Regions from separate parts of the Pseudomonas hefeiensis genome, predicted to be linked through region 2. Evidence: predicted binding sites of a transcription regulator. Region 2 holds the regulator's gene; each other region holds the start of a gene.

Region 1 (4,742 bases), 1.3 Mb from region 2:
TTGCGTGGGATGACAAGCTTTACGGCATTCGCGTATTGCGGCCTCTGGTCTGGCTTCTGGAACGGATAATTTCCACCCCGTCCACGCACTCTGCCCACCATGGCTTGACGGCCGACGACGGAGTCACTCATTACAAAGGCAACTTCGGCAACCTGTTGTTTCTATGGGATGTGCTGTTCGGCACGGCAAAGATCACACGTCGACGCCCGCCGGCCTACGGAATCGAGCATCTGTCACCGATCAGTTGGCAAGAGGAATTGTTCTGGCCCCTCGTGCGCTCACGCCGTACCGCGCCCAAGACCAGCGCACGACCGGAGGTGACGCAATGAGTCGCCACATCGTTGTGCTGGCGGGCTCCAACCGAGGGGACAGTCAGTCACTCAAAGTAGCGCGCTATCTGCGCCAGCGACTGACGGATCTCAACCTGTGTGACGCCAGCGACTTGATTGACCTGGCCGCCTGCCGACTGCCGCTTTGGCCGGAAAAAGACCACGATGAGGTGTGGCGTACCCAACAGTCGATTCTTGCCAAAGCGACGGCACTGATCGTGATCAGCCCGGAGTGGAATGGCATGGCCTGCCCCGCGCTGAAGAACTTCTTCCTCTATGCGGGGATCAATGAACTCGGGCACAAGCCCGCGCTGTTGGTGGGCGTCTCGGCTGGACTTGGCGGCGCCTATCCCATCGCAGAGTTACGTGCGTCGAGCTACAAGAATTGTCGGATCACGTACTTGCCTGAACAGCTGATCATTCGGCATGTGGAGTCATTGCTTAACGGCCAGGAGCCGGTCCACGAAGACGACAATCGCATTCGGGGCCGGGCTGATTGGGTGTTGCGCATGCTCTGCCAGTATGAAGTTGCGTTTCGCGAGATACGGCTGGCGCTCGAACATCCTCCGGCGTTTTCTACCGGTATGTAAGCGCTGTCGTTACGGCAGATCCCGCCGCTCAGGCTGTCCCACCTTTGCCATGAAACGCCTGCCCCAACACCTGCAACCGTTCCGCCAACGGCGGCAGGCACTGGCTGCTGCGAGTCAGAATTCCGATGTTATCGGCGTTGCGCTCTGCCACGGCCTGGACACTTTGCAAGCGCTCATTGATGCCCATCGAGGCCTCGGACTGTTCCTGGGTGGTGCTGGCAATCAGGTCGTTGAAGTGGTTGATCACCGCGATGTCCTCCACCACCGCATGTAGCAGTTGCGAGGCGAGTTGGCTGGCGGATACGCAACGTTCCACCCCGTCGCGGCTGTCTTGCATGGCAGTGGCGGCCTGGCGGCTGCCCTGTTGCAGCTTGGCGATGATTTGTTGGATTTCTGTGGTCGATGCCGAGGTCTTTTGCGACAGCGTTCGTACTTCGTCCGCCACCACCGCAAACCCGCGCCCCTGTTCTCCGGCCCGGGCGGCCTCAATGGCGGCGTTGAGAGCCAGCAGGTTGGTTTGTTCGGCGATGCTGTTGATCACGTCCAGCACCTGGCCGATCTGTTGCGCCTGCTCGGCCAGGCCTTGCACGGTTTCGTTGGTCAGGTTGAGGCGCCCTGCCAGTTCGACAATTTCCTCGCGGGTCTGGTCAACGGTGCTGCGCCCTCGGTTGACCTGTTCGCTGGCCTGGCCGGAGCGTTGCAGGGTCTGGTCGACATGCCCTGCAATGTTGTCCATGGCCTGGACCAGATGGCCGATCGCGCCGCTCATCTGTGCCACTTCATCCAGTTGATGCCTGGCGCCGTCTTCCAGCGTCTGGCCGACTTGGGACAAGTCCCGGCCCAGGTCCGAAAGGTTGCGGGTATCGCGTACCACGCCGTCTACCAGATTGGTCACCTGCTGGAGGAAATGGTCAAAACGTTCGCCCGAGGAGATTTTGGCACCCTGGACTCGATGGGTATCGGCACCGCTGCTCAACTGCGTGGCGGCGGCCAGCACTTTGTCGAGCACCTCCTGGTTGTCGGTGGCGTCTGCGAGGGTTTGGTTTGCCAGGTAAATCAGGATCAGGCTTTCCACCACGACATAAAATGCATGGAGGAAGATCATGCTCCAGCCGCCGTGGCTCGCCATGACGAACACCGGATAGCCCTGATGCTGAAGCCAGTGAAAACTGACGTGGTGAATGGCGATGGTTGCGGCGGCCACGACGATTGGCAGCCAGTCGCGGTAGAACGTCAGCACCGCCAGCAGTACGAAAATCCCGAAGTGAAACTCGATCACGCCACGGGTCTGGTTGATGTGCAAAGCCGCCATGACCATTAACGCCACGGCGATGACACAACGCATGGCGCGGGTGCCGGCCAGGCCGCGATAAAGCACGGTGGTCAGCAGGCAGGTCGTCGCCCCCACCAACAGCGCCTGGCTGAAGGTGGAGTGCAGGAAGGCCAGGCACAGAGAGTAGGCAAAAGTGAGCCAGAGCAGCCCCAGCATGATGCGATCAGCTTTACGGTAGTGATCGTTAAAGCGCACGGGCGATGTCATGGGGGCTGTCCTTTTCGGGGGCTTGGAGGGTCCGTTACCAATGCTGGTCACAGGCCTTATCGGCGTGTCGGAATGGAACTGTAGCTGATTACCATTGATTAGTGGCACTACGCCATCTACCTTTTTTCAATGATCTTTGCTTTATGATGTTTGCCATCTCAATCCCAGACCTGATGGAACCACCATGACTTTCGATTTCGACACGGTATTGGAGCGCCACGGTACCGGTAGCACCAAGTGGAGTCGCTACCCCGCCGATGTGTTGCCCATGTGGGTGGCTGATATGGACTTCCCTGCTCCGCCGGTGGTCATCAACGCGCTATACAAACGCCTCGAACACCCGATGCTCGGCTACAGCGTGGCCCAGGACTCACTGCGCGCCGCCATCGTTGCGGACCTCTGGAACAAGTACGCCTGGCGCGTCGAACCCCTGCAAATCGTATTTTTGCCAGGTGTCGAACCAGGGTTCAACATGGCGCTGCACGCCTTGGTGGAGCCTGGGCAGAATGTTGTGGTACAGGTGCCCAATTACCCGCCGCTGCGTAATGCCCCCGCTCACTGGCAACTGAACAAAGTTGAACTGCCGTTCAACCCGCTCAGCGGCGAATTCCACACGCCCCTGGCCGCGCTGCGTGACGCGTTGCAGGGTGGCGGTGCGCTGTTGCTGAGTAACCCTCACAACCCGTTGGGCAAGGTGTTTGCCCGGGAAGAACTCAAGGCTGTGGCAGATATCTGCCTGGAACAGAATGCCTGGATCATCTCTGACGAAATTCATGCCGAGCTGTGCTTTGACGGTCGTGTGCACATCCCCACCGCCACCCTCAGCCCGGAGATTGCCGAGCGCACCATCACCCTGATGTCGGCCAGCAAGGCCTACAACATTGCCGGGCTGAAAACTTCATTCGCCATCATTCAAAACGCCAAGGTGCGCGAGCGGGTCAACAGCGCGCGGGCCGGCATGGTGGATAGCGTCAACGCCTTGGGCCTTGAAGCGACCCGCGCGGCGTACAGCGAAGCTGGCCCGTGGCTGGAAGAATTGAAGACCTACCTGCAAGCCAACCGCGACTACCTGGTCGACGCCGTGAAGACCCGCCTGCCAGGCATCACCATGACCGTGCCCCAGGGCACTTACCTGGCCTGGCTGGATTGCTCGGGCCTGGGGTTGGACGACCCGCAGGGCTTCTTCCTGAAAGAAGCCAGGGTAGGCCTGAGCGCCGGACTGGATTTTGGCGACGATGCCGGGCAGTTCGTGCGCTTGAACTTCGGCTGCCCACGGGCGCTGCTCGAGGAAGGGATTGCGCGGATGGAGCGTAGCCTGAAGGCTAGGGGCTGATCTCTCCAGGTGACTTGAACTCATCTGTGGCGAGGGGATTTATCCCCCGCTGGGCTGCGCAGCAGCCCCAATGAAAAGCCTATGAGACTAGCCTGACACACCGAGTGATCCGTTTTAGGGCTGCTGCGCAGCCCAGCGGGGGATAAATCCCCTCGCCACAAATAGGTCCACTCCAGAAACTGGGTGCTCAGCTACTCATCCATATCCGGCGCATAAACAAAGCACAACTTGTTCCCCTCCGGATCCCGACAATACGCCCCGAAATACCCTTCCGAGTACTGGGGGCGCGGGCCTGGCGGGCCTTCGTCGGTGCCGCCCAGGGCGATGGCCTTCGCCCAGGCGGCATGCACGGTTTGCGGTGAATCGGCGGCAAAACTCACTTGCATGCCATTGCCCCAGGTCGCGGGCAAACCATTGAACGGCAGTTGCACGAACACCTGAGGCCAACGCTTGCCGGGTTGATGCCAGCCTTCTCCCGGCGGGCCCGAGTCGTTTTCGCTGGGCAGGCGCACCAACCCCAGGCAACCCAGCACGGCATCATAAAAAGCGACCATTGCTGGTAGATCCCGCGCGCCGATCTGTATGTGACTGAACATATGCCCTACTCCCTATCTGCATTCGTCCAACATTAGCCGATGCTGATTCTCGATTGACAAAACGCCTCGCATCACGCTCATCGACCGGGCGCAGAATCCGACCGAACTCTGCCTGAAGGCCCACAGTCCACCCTCCATCGACTACACATCCAGCATGGAGAATGTCATGGCTGACTACCCTACCCCACCCTTTCCAAAACAAAGCCAACCCGTGCCCGGCACTCAATACAAGATGGACCCGTATCCAGACTGCGGCGAACAGAGTTACACCGGTTCCGGGCGCCTGGAAAGCAAGATCGCGTTGATCACGGGCGCCGACAGCGGCATCGGTCGTGCCGTGGCGATTGCCTTCGC
Region 2 (4,742 bases):
TCAGCCGACTGCGGCTCGGCCAGGCGCGCCAGAGCGGCGAGCAGCTCAGGCGTAGCAGCGGTGATCGGTGAGCGCTCGCGCACTTCGCTGAACATGCTGTTGACCGCGTCCAGCGCTTCGAGCACCACGTCCATCAATTCCGAGTCAACGCGACGCTCACCCTTGCGCAGGATGTCGAACACGTTCTCGGCAATATGACAGCACTCCACCAGCTCATTGAGCTGGAGGAAGCCGGCGCCTCCTTTTACAGTGTGGAAACCGCGAAAAATTGCATTGAGCAGATCCGCATCATCTGGTCGGCTTTCCAGCTCGACCAATTGCTCGGACAGTTGCTCTAGAATCTCGCCGGCCTCAACCAGGAAATCCTGAAGGATCTCTTCATCGGCGCCGAAGCTCATTAATGGCTGCTCCTAAAACAGGGCTAAAACTCAGAATCCAAGGCTGGACAGCAAATCGTCCACATCGTCCTGACCGGACATAACGTCTTCTCTTTTATCGGCATGAATTTGCGGACCTTCACCCTGAGAGAGATGTTTTTGTGGATCTTTTTCCGCAAGCATCGCTTCACGGTCGTGTTCGATGCCTGCAAAGCGGTCGACCTGGCTGGCCATCAACACCAGTTTGAGCAGATTGCTTTCCACTTCGGTGACCAGTTGGGTCACCCGTTTGATCACCTGGCCGGTCAGGTCTTGATAGTCCTGAGCCAGCAGAATGTCGTTGAGGTTGCTCGCCACGGCGCGGTTCTCGGTGCTACTGCGCGTCAGGAAACCGTCGACCCGACGGGCCAGCTCCCGAAACTCTTCAGCACCGACTTCGCGCCGCATGAAACGGCCCCAGTCGGTGCTCAAGGCCTGGGCTTCATCACTCAGGCCATTGACCAGCGGCGTTGCGCTCTCCACCAGGTCCATGGTGCGGTTGGCCGCGGCCTCGGTCAGCTTGACCACATAACCCAGACGCTCGGTCGCGTCGGTGATCTGCGAGACCTCCTCGGCCTGCGGCATATTCGGATCGATCTGAAAATTGACAATCGCGCTGTGCAGTTCACGCGTGAGCTTGCCCACTTCCTGATACAGACCGCGGTCACGGGTCTGGTTGAGCTCATGGATCATTTGAACCGCATCGCCAAAGCGGCCTTTTTCAAGGCTGTCGACCAGTTCGCGGGCATGTTTTTTCAGGGTCGATTCAAAGTCGCCCATTGAAGATTCGTTATCCATAGCTCCCCCGTGGCGCCGTTAACCGATGCGTTCGAAGATTTTTTCGATCTTCTCTTTCAACGCCTGGGCCGTGAAGGGTTTGACCACGTAGCCGTTCACACCGGCCTGGGCCGCTTCGATGATCTGCTCGCGCTTGGCTTCGGCAGTGACCATCAGCACCGGAAGGTGCTTGAGTTTTTCGTCGGCGCGCACATGGCGCAGCAAGTCGATACCGGTCATGCCGGGCATGTTCCAGTCAGTCACCAGAAAGTCGATGCTTCCGCTGTTGAGAACCGGAATGGCAGTGGTGCCATCGTCGGCCTCGACAGTGTTGGTGAACCCAAGGTCACGCAACAGGTTTTTTATGATCCGCCGCATCGTTGAGAAGTCATCAACGATGAGGATTTTCATGTTCTTGTCCAATTCGACCTCCAAGCAGTCTTAAACGCGCCCAGCACCTGAACGCGCCATTTCAATCAATCCGGCACAACACTCGACAACGGTCTGGAGCACAACGGATGGAGACTGGCGCAGCGCAAGCCATGCCAATCCCGTTCGCAGTGTCCCCACACTGCCTGTCAGCGCGCTCGCCACTCCCCCAAACGCCCCCGCAAACGGGCCGCGCACTGGCTGTGTAACTGGCTGACCCGCGATTCGCTGACCCCCAGGACCTCACCGATTTCCTTGAGGTTCAGCTCTTCGTCGTAGTACAGCGCCAAGACCAGTCGCTCACGCTCCGGCAAATTGGCAATCGCATCCGCCAGCGCGCTCTGGAAACGCTCATCTTCCAGATCACGCGATGGCTCCATGTGAGCACTCGCGCCATCCTCGTGCAGCCCTTCGTGTTCGCCGTCCTGCAACAGGTCGTCGAAACTGAACAGGCGGCTGCCCAAGGTATCGTTCAAAATCCCGTAATAATCATCGAGACTCAATTGGAGTTCGGCCGCAACCTCGTGATCTTTAGCGTCACGCCCGGTTTTAGCTTCAATGGCGCGAATTGCGTCACTGACCATGCGGGTATTGCGATGCACCGAACGCGGCGCCCAATCACCCTTGCGGACTTCATCGAGCATCGCCCCGCGAATGCGGATACCTGCATAGGTCTCGAAACTGGCGCCCTTGCTCGCGTCGTATTTGTTCGACACTTCGAGCAGGCCGATCATGCCCGCCTGGATCAGGTCTTCGACCTGGACACTGGCCGGCAAACGCGCCAGCAAGTGATAGGCGATACGCTTGACCAAAGGCGCGTAACGCTCGATCAGTTCGTATTGGGCGTCCCGTGCCGATTTCTTGTAGAGATGGTTGTAACCGCTGGCTGTCATAACACGGGCCCTGCTGTTTGTTGCACGAGACGCTCGACGAAAAACTCCAGATGCCCGCGCGGGTTGGCCGGCAGCGGCCAGGTATCGACCTTCTGGGCGATTGCCTTGAACGCCAGCGCGCATTTGGAACGTGGAAAGGCTTCATAAACGGCACGTTGCTTCTGGACAGCCTTGCGTACGCTTTCGTCGTAGGGCACAGCGCCGACGTATTGTAGGGCGACATCCAGGAAGCGATCCGTGACCTTCGTCAACTTGGCGAACAGGTTGCGTCCTTCCTGGGGGCTCTGGGCCATGTTGGCCAGGACGCGGAAGCGGTTCATGCCGTAGTCGCGATTCAATAGCTTGATCAGGGCATAGGCGTCGGTGATGGACGTCGGTTCGTCGCAAACCACCAGGAGCACTTCCTGGGCAGCGCGTACGAAACTGACGACCGAATCACCGATACCGGCTGCGGTGTCGATCACCAGCACATCAAGGTTGTCACCGATGTCGCTGAAGGCCTGGATCAGGCCGGCGTGCTGGGCCGGGGTCAGGTGAACCATGCTCTGGGTACCGGACGCCGCGGGCACGATGCGGATTCCGCCCGGCCCCTGCAGCAGCACGTCGCGCAGTTCGCAGCGGCCCTCTATCACGTCCGCCAGCGTGCGCTTGGGTGTGAGCCCCAGCAGCACATCGACGTTCGCCAGGCCCAGGTCGGCGTCCAGCAGCATGACCCGTCGGCCAAGCTCTGCCAGAGCCAGGGACAAGTTCACTGACACGTTAGTCTTGCCGACGCCACCTTTGCCGCCGGTCACCGCGATCACCTGTACGGGATGCATGCTGCCCATGTTCGTTCTTTACCTTGTCTTACTTAGACGGAGGCCACATTACTGGCTGCGCGCTCGCATGAAGGAACAATGCATGGCAGACCATCGATGTAGGTACAAAAAATATTCATGATTACCTCAGCCGACCTGCTTGGTCGGGCTGTGGTAGATGTCAGCGAACATATCAGCCATGGCTTCTTCGCTGGGTTCTTCCTGCATTTGCACACTCACGGCACGACTGACCAGTTGATGACGGCGCGGCAGATGCAAATCATCCGGGATCCGCGGCCCGTCGGTCAGGTAGGCCACCGGTAAATCATGACCGATGGCCAGGCTCAACACCTCGCCCAGGCTTGCCGTTTCATCCAGCTTAGTCAGGATGCAGCCGGCCAGCCCGCAGCGTTTGTAGCTGTGGTATGCGGCGGTTAGAACCTGTTTCTGGCTGGTGGTTGCCAACACGAGATAATTTTTTGACCGGATACCGCGCCCGGCCAGGCTTTCGAGCTGCATGCGCAGGGCCGGATCGCTGGCTTGCAGGCCGGCGGTATCAATCAGTACGACGCGCTTGCGCAGCAGTGGTTCCAGCGCCTGGGCCAGGGACTTGGCCCGGATCCACATGGGTCACCGACACATTGAGGATCCGACCCAGGGTCTTGAGTTGTTCCTGGGCACCGATACGGAAGCTGTCCATGCTCACCAGGGCGATGCTCTGAGCGCCGTACTTGAGTACATAACGCGCTGCGAGCTTGGCCAGGGTGGTGGTCTTGCCCATGCCGGCCGGGCCGACCATGGCAATGACTCCACCTTCTTCGAGGGGCTCGACTTCCGGTGTGGCGATCATCCGCGCCAGGTGCGCCAGCAACATGCGCCAGGCCTGGCGAGGTTCTTCGATATCGTTGATCAGCGCCAGCAGGTCGCGGGACAACGGGCCGGACAGACCGATGCGTTGCAGGCGACGCCACAGGGTTAGCCTGGGCCGGACGGTTGCCTTGCAACTGGTTCCAGGCCAGGGAGCCGAGCTGAACTTCCATCAGTTCACGCAGGCTGTTGAGTTCGAAGCGCATTGAGTCCAAGGCACGCGGGTCGACGCCACCGCCTGACGCTACCTGGGTCGGTGCCGGACGACGCGGCTCGGCCTTGGCCTGCTCGACCAGCGGCTCGGCAGCGGTCAACGGCAGTCCGGCGGTCAGTGGCTGGCCGGCGAACAATTGACGATTGGTGCCCGCGCTGGCTTCGCCGTCGCTGCTGCGCAAGCTCAATTCGGCCTGGGCACTGGCGATGCGCGACTGGGTCTTGCGCAGCTCATCCTCAAGTTCCATGTTGGGAACACGTGGGGCCAGCGCCGACAATTTGTAATCCAGAGCCGCCGTCAGCTCGACACCGCCGGCGATCCGGCGGTTGCCGATGATGGCTGCTTCAGC
Region 3 (4,742 bases), 1.6 Mb from region 2:
CCGCTCCCCTATGGATCCCGGGTGAACTTGCTCGCGACAGGACCAGCAGGACGCCTCAGCGGAACCGGTCAACCTCTTTGCGCAGGTCCTGCGCCAGTTTTTCCAGTTCCTTGGCGGTGATCGCCAGATTAGAGACCACTTCGCGCTGTTCGCTGTTGGCCATGGCGATGCTTTGCAGGTTGCTGCTGAGCAGGGTCGCGGTGCTGCTCTGCTCCTGGGTGGCGGTGGTGATCGCCGCAAATTGCTGGCCGGCCGAACGGCTTTGCTCGTCGATGCGCGCCAAGGCCGAGGCCACGTTGGCATTGCGCGACAAGCCTTCTTGCATCAACAAGTTGCCTTTTTCCATCGTGCTGATGGCGTTACCGGTTTCCTGCTGGATGCTGTTGATCATGCCGGAAATTTCGTCAGTGGCCTCACGGGTACGAGACGCCAGGCTACGGACTTCGTCAGCCACCACGGCAAAACCCCGGCCCTGTTCGCCCGCACGGGCGGCTTCGATGGCAGCGTTGAGCGCCAGCAGGTTGGTCTGCTCAGCGATCGAAGTGATGACACCGACGATGCCGCCGATTTCCTGGGACCGCTGGCCCAAGGTGTTGATGACCGTAGCGGTGCTGTTCAGGGCGCCAGCAATTTGCTCCAGCGACGAGGACGCTTCATCCATCGACGTACGACCGATGCGGGTTTGCTGGGCATTATCCTGGGCCAGACGCTCGGTGTTACCCATGTTATCGGCGATGTTCAACGAGGTAGCGCTGAATTCTTCCACTGCGCCGGCCATGCTGGTGATTTCGCCGGACTGCTGCTCCATCCCCTCATACGCCCCACTGGACAATCCGGACAGGGCCTGCGCGCGGCTGTTGACCTCTTGAGAGGCCTTGCGGATATGTTCGACCATGGTCGACAAGGCCTGGCTCATCTGGTTGAAGGCACGAGCCAGTTGACCGATTTCGTCGTGGCTCGACACGTTCAGACGCACGCTCAGGTCGCCGGCGCCCAGCGCCTCGGCCTGGCGCACCAGATCGCCCAGCGGTGCCAGTTTGCTGCGCAGTAGCCACACCGCCGAGCCAACGGCCAACAACATCGCCAGCAAGCTGCCGATAGCCAGTTGTGTACCGACACTCCAAGTCACGGCGCGAATCTCGGCTTTCGGCATGCTCGCCACCACCGCCCACGGACCGTCCTCGAACGGCACGGCGACGCTGTAAAAGTCTTCGGCGGTATCGCTCCAGAACGCACCTTTGCCCGGCTTCTTGACCAGCTCCTTGATGGTCGTGGTCGCCTTCTCCAGCGCCTGCACACCCGCTGGAGGAACCAACCATTTGTTTTGTTCATCCAGCACGGCCAGCGAACCGGTCTGACCGATACGGAAGCGCTTGAGGTTCTCGAACTGGGCGTTCTGTGCGTCGGTGTAATCGAATCCCACATACAACACGGCAATGATCTTACCGCTGCTATCGCGTACGGGTGTGTACTGCGACATGTAGAAGCGCCCGAAAAGCAGGGCGCGACCAATGTAGCTCTGCCCACTCATCACCGGGGCATAAGCCGGGCCGGCACGGTCGAGCAAGGTACCGATCGCCCGCGTACCATCCTGCTTGGTCAACGAAGTGCTCACGCGAATGAAATCATCGCCGCTGCGCACAAACACCGTCGCCACCCCGGCGGTTGTCTGCTTGAAGTCATCAACTTCCTTGAAGTTGTTGTTCAGCACTTCGCTGCCCAGCCTCAGGCTTGGAGCCTGCACGCCTGCTACCGCGACCGGCTCGTCCGGGTGCACGCTCAGGCCCACGCTGAAGCGCTTATCGAATAGCCCGCTCAATCGCTGCGTGCTTTCACGCAGGGTGCCATGGAAGGTATTGAGCTGGTCGGCCATCAGGCGCGCTTCGCTGGCCAGGTGTTCTTCACGGGTCGCGAGGTTGGCGGAGTCCAGCGAGCGCAAGGCAAAGACGGTGCTGCCGGAGATCACGATCGCCAGTATCACGGCAAGGGCGAGGCCCAGCTGTGAGGCGATTCGGGCACGAGGTTGAGACATGACGGCTCCTGGCCAAGTGACCGGATCATCCTGATCACGTCGCACACTCGGCAATTTTATTCGGGTGATGTGTAGGCAGTCCCTTTCTAATACGAAAGTACTACTTCCACACATTCGGCGGCGAAACCGAATACTTGAGCGGTTTGGAAGGAATAATGCCGGGTGGCTGGCACGCAAGCTTCAACGATTCAGCCAAGACGCTTTACGTCGGGCAATTGCATGGCCTTGACTTCACTCTGGAGAAAATCGCTCAAACGGCGCAAACGTTCACCTCCTGGCCGGGTTTTCGGCCAGACGAGGTAATAGTGCTCGCCGCTGGCGACGGCGGTAGGCCATGGCAGGCTCAAGCGCCCCTGGGCCACGTCCTCGGCCACCATCAACAGATCCCCCATGGACACGCCGTAGCCGCGCGCGGCTGCGATCATGCCCAGCTCCAGCGTATCGAACACCTGCCCGCCCTTGAGCGAGACCTGATCGGACAAGCCCATGCGCAAAAGCCAGTTGCGCCAGTCACGACGGTCCGGCGTGGGGTGCAGCAGTTCTGCGCTGGCCAACCGCGCCACATCCCAGGGCTGGTCGTTCAGCAGGTTCGGCGCACCTACCGGGATCAGTTCCTCGGGAAACAGCAAACTGGCCTCCCAGTCGGTAGGAAAATGCCCATTGCCCAGTAATACCGCGCAATCGAAAGGTTCGGTGTTGAAGTCCACCGAATCGACGTCCATCCAGGCACTGGTCAGTTGCACCTCATTGCCGGGTTGCAGATGCCGGAAGCGACTCAGGCGCGCCAACAGCCAGCGCATGGTCAGTGTGGACGGCGCCTTCATGCGCAGGATGCCATCTTCGCCATGCAAGGTATGACAAGCCCGTTCCAGCGCCATGAACCCCTCACGCACGCCCGGCAGCAGCAACCGCGCCGCTTCGGTCAACTGCAGGTTACGGCCACTGCGCTGGAACAGCCGACAGGCAAAGTGCTCTTCGAGTGTACGAATATGCCGGCTGACGGCACTTTGAGTAATCGACAGTTCTTCGGCGGCCCGGGTGAACGAGCTGTATCGCGCTGCCGCTTCGAATGCCCGCAACGCATAAAGAGGAGGGAGACGACGAGACATCGGGAAAGCTCCTATGGCGATATTACGCACCCTATCAGAAAGCTCTCAGCATGAGTTTTAATCATGCCAGTGATCGCTTTTATCCTTTTGTGCAAATCGCTGAGAGCGCCGAGAATCGCCGTTTTACAGCCTTGTTTGAACATGGAGTGTGATGATCATGCGGCATCCGGTGCGAATCGAACTGTGGGCTATCCTGCGGCTGGCAGGGCCGTTGATTGCCTCGCAGTTGGCGCACATGCTGATGGTCCTGACCGACACCCTGATGATGGCGCGCCTGAGCCCCGAAGCATTGGCCGGCGGCGGGCTCGGGGCAGCGACCTATTCGTTCGTCTCGATTTTCTGCATCGGGGTGATCGCCGCGGTGGGCACGCTGGTGGCGATCCGTCAGGGCGCCGGAGATGTCGAAGGCGCCACCCGACTGACTCAAGCCGGGTTGTGGCTGGCCTGGTTGATGGCGTTGGTGGCCGGACTCCTGCTGTGGAACCTCAAGCCGGTACTGTTGCTGTTCGGCCAGACCGAAACCAACGTCCTCGCTGCCGGCCAGTTCCTGCTGGTGCTGCCATTCGCCCTGCCCGGCTATCTGAGCTTCATGGCCTTGCGCGGCTTCACCAGCGCCATCGGCCGGGCCACGCCAGTGATGGTGATCAGTCTCGGCGGCACGGTGGCTAATTTCCTGCTCAATTACGCGCTGATCACCGGCATGTTCGGCCTGCCAAAATTGGGCCTGATGGGGATCGGCCTGGTCACGGCCATCGTCGCCAACTGCATGGCACTGGCGCTGGCCTGGCATATTCACCGACATCAAGCCTACCGCGCTTATCCGTTGCTCAATGGTCTGTCGCGACCCAATCGTCAGTACCTCAAGGAACTGTGGCGCCTGGGCCTGCCAATTGGCGGGACTTACGCGGTGGAAGTCGGGCTGTTCGCGTTCGCCGCGCTGTGCATCGGCACCATGGGCAGCACGCCATTGGCGGCGCACCAGATCGCTCTGCAGATTGTCTCGGTGGCGTTCATGGTCCCGGCGGGGATGTCGTATGCGATCACCATGCGCATCGGCCAGCACTACGGCGCCGGGCAACTGCTGATGGCGCGGCTGGCCGGTCGGGTCGGAATTGGCTTCGGCGCAGCGGTCATGCTGGCGTTCGCCATGGTGTTCTGGCTGTTGCCACACCCGTTGATCGGCTTGTTCCTGGACCACGACGACCCGGCGTTTCGCGGGGTGATCGACCTGGCGGTGAGCCTGTTGGCGGTAGCGGCGTGGTTCGAACTGTTCGACGGCGCGCAAACCATTGCCATGGGCTGCATCCGAGGGCTCAAGGACGCCAAGACCACCTTCCTGGTGGGCCTGGGTTGTTATTGGCTGATTGGTGCACCGGCGGCATGGTGGATGGCCTTTCACCTGAACTGGGGGCCGACCGGCGTCTGGTGGGGCCTGGCCCTGGGACTGGCCTGCGCGGCGGTGAGCCTGACGCTGGCATTCGAGTGGAAGATGAAGCGGATGATCCGCAGTGAGCCTGGGCTCCGGCGTTTCGAAAGCATCCAGGCCGAATGAGACTCCCTATGTGGGAGCGAGCAAGCCCGCTCCCACAAGGGGTTGTGTT

The links. The regulator FliA, encoded in region 2, starts transcription of late flagellar genes. The targets are predictions, from matches to a motif close to CTAAAGTTTNNNNNNNNNNNGCCGNTAA.
Region 1: the regulator FliA is predicted to act here: its motif matches at 2,516-2,543, upstream of PSH57_RS14530 (methyl-accepting chemotaxis protein).
Region 3: the regulator FliA is predicted to act here: its motif matches at 2,144-2,171, upstream of PSH57_RS28140 (methyl-accepting chemotaxis protein).

What each region holds. Positions count from the first base shown of each region.
Region 1 covers NZ_CP117449.1:3,288,366-3,293,107, reverse strand. Annotated here, with positions in the region: gene PSH57_RS14540 (sterol desaturase family protein) at 1-329, shown strand, start outside; gene PSH57_RS14535 (NADPH-dependent FMN reductase) at 326-919, shown strand; gene PSH57_RS14530 (methyl-accepting chemotaxis protein) at 948-2,459, opposite strand; gene PSH57_RS14525 (MalY/PatB family protein) at 2,644-3,792, shown strand; gene PSH57_RS14520 (VOC family protein) at 3,984-4,388, opposite strand; gene PSH57_RS14515 (SDR family oxidoreductase) at 4,555-4,742, shown strand, end outside.
Region 2 covers NZ_CP117449.1:4,633,343-4,638,084, forward strand. Annotated here, with positions in the region: gene PSH57_RS20750 (chemotaxis protein CheA) at 1-398, opposite strand, end outside; gene PSH57_RS20755 (protein phosphatase CheZ) at 429-1,214, opposite strand; gene PSH57_RS20760 (chemotaxis response regulator CheY) at 1,233-1,604, opposite strand; gene fliA (RNA polymerase sigma factor FliA) at 1,772-2,515, opposite strand; gene fleN (flagellar synthesis regulator FleN) at 2,512-3,342, opposite strand; partial or broken gene flhF (flagellar biosynthesis protein FlhF) at 3,460-4,742, opposite strand, start outside.
Region 3 covers NZ_CP117449.1:6,214,309-6,219,050, forward strand. Annotated here, with positions in the region: gene PSH57_RS28140 (methyl-accepting chemotaxis protein) at 56-2,032, opposite strand; gene PSH57_RS28145 (LysR substrate-binding domain-containing protein) at 2,221-3,141, opposite strand; gene PSH57_RS28150 (NorM family multidrug efflux MATE transporter) at 3,299-4,693, shown strand; gene PSH57_RS28155 (putative bifunctional diguanylate cyclase/phosphodiesterase) at 4,741-4,742, opposite strand, start outside.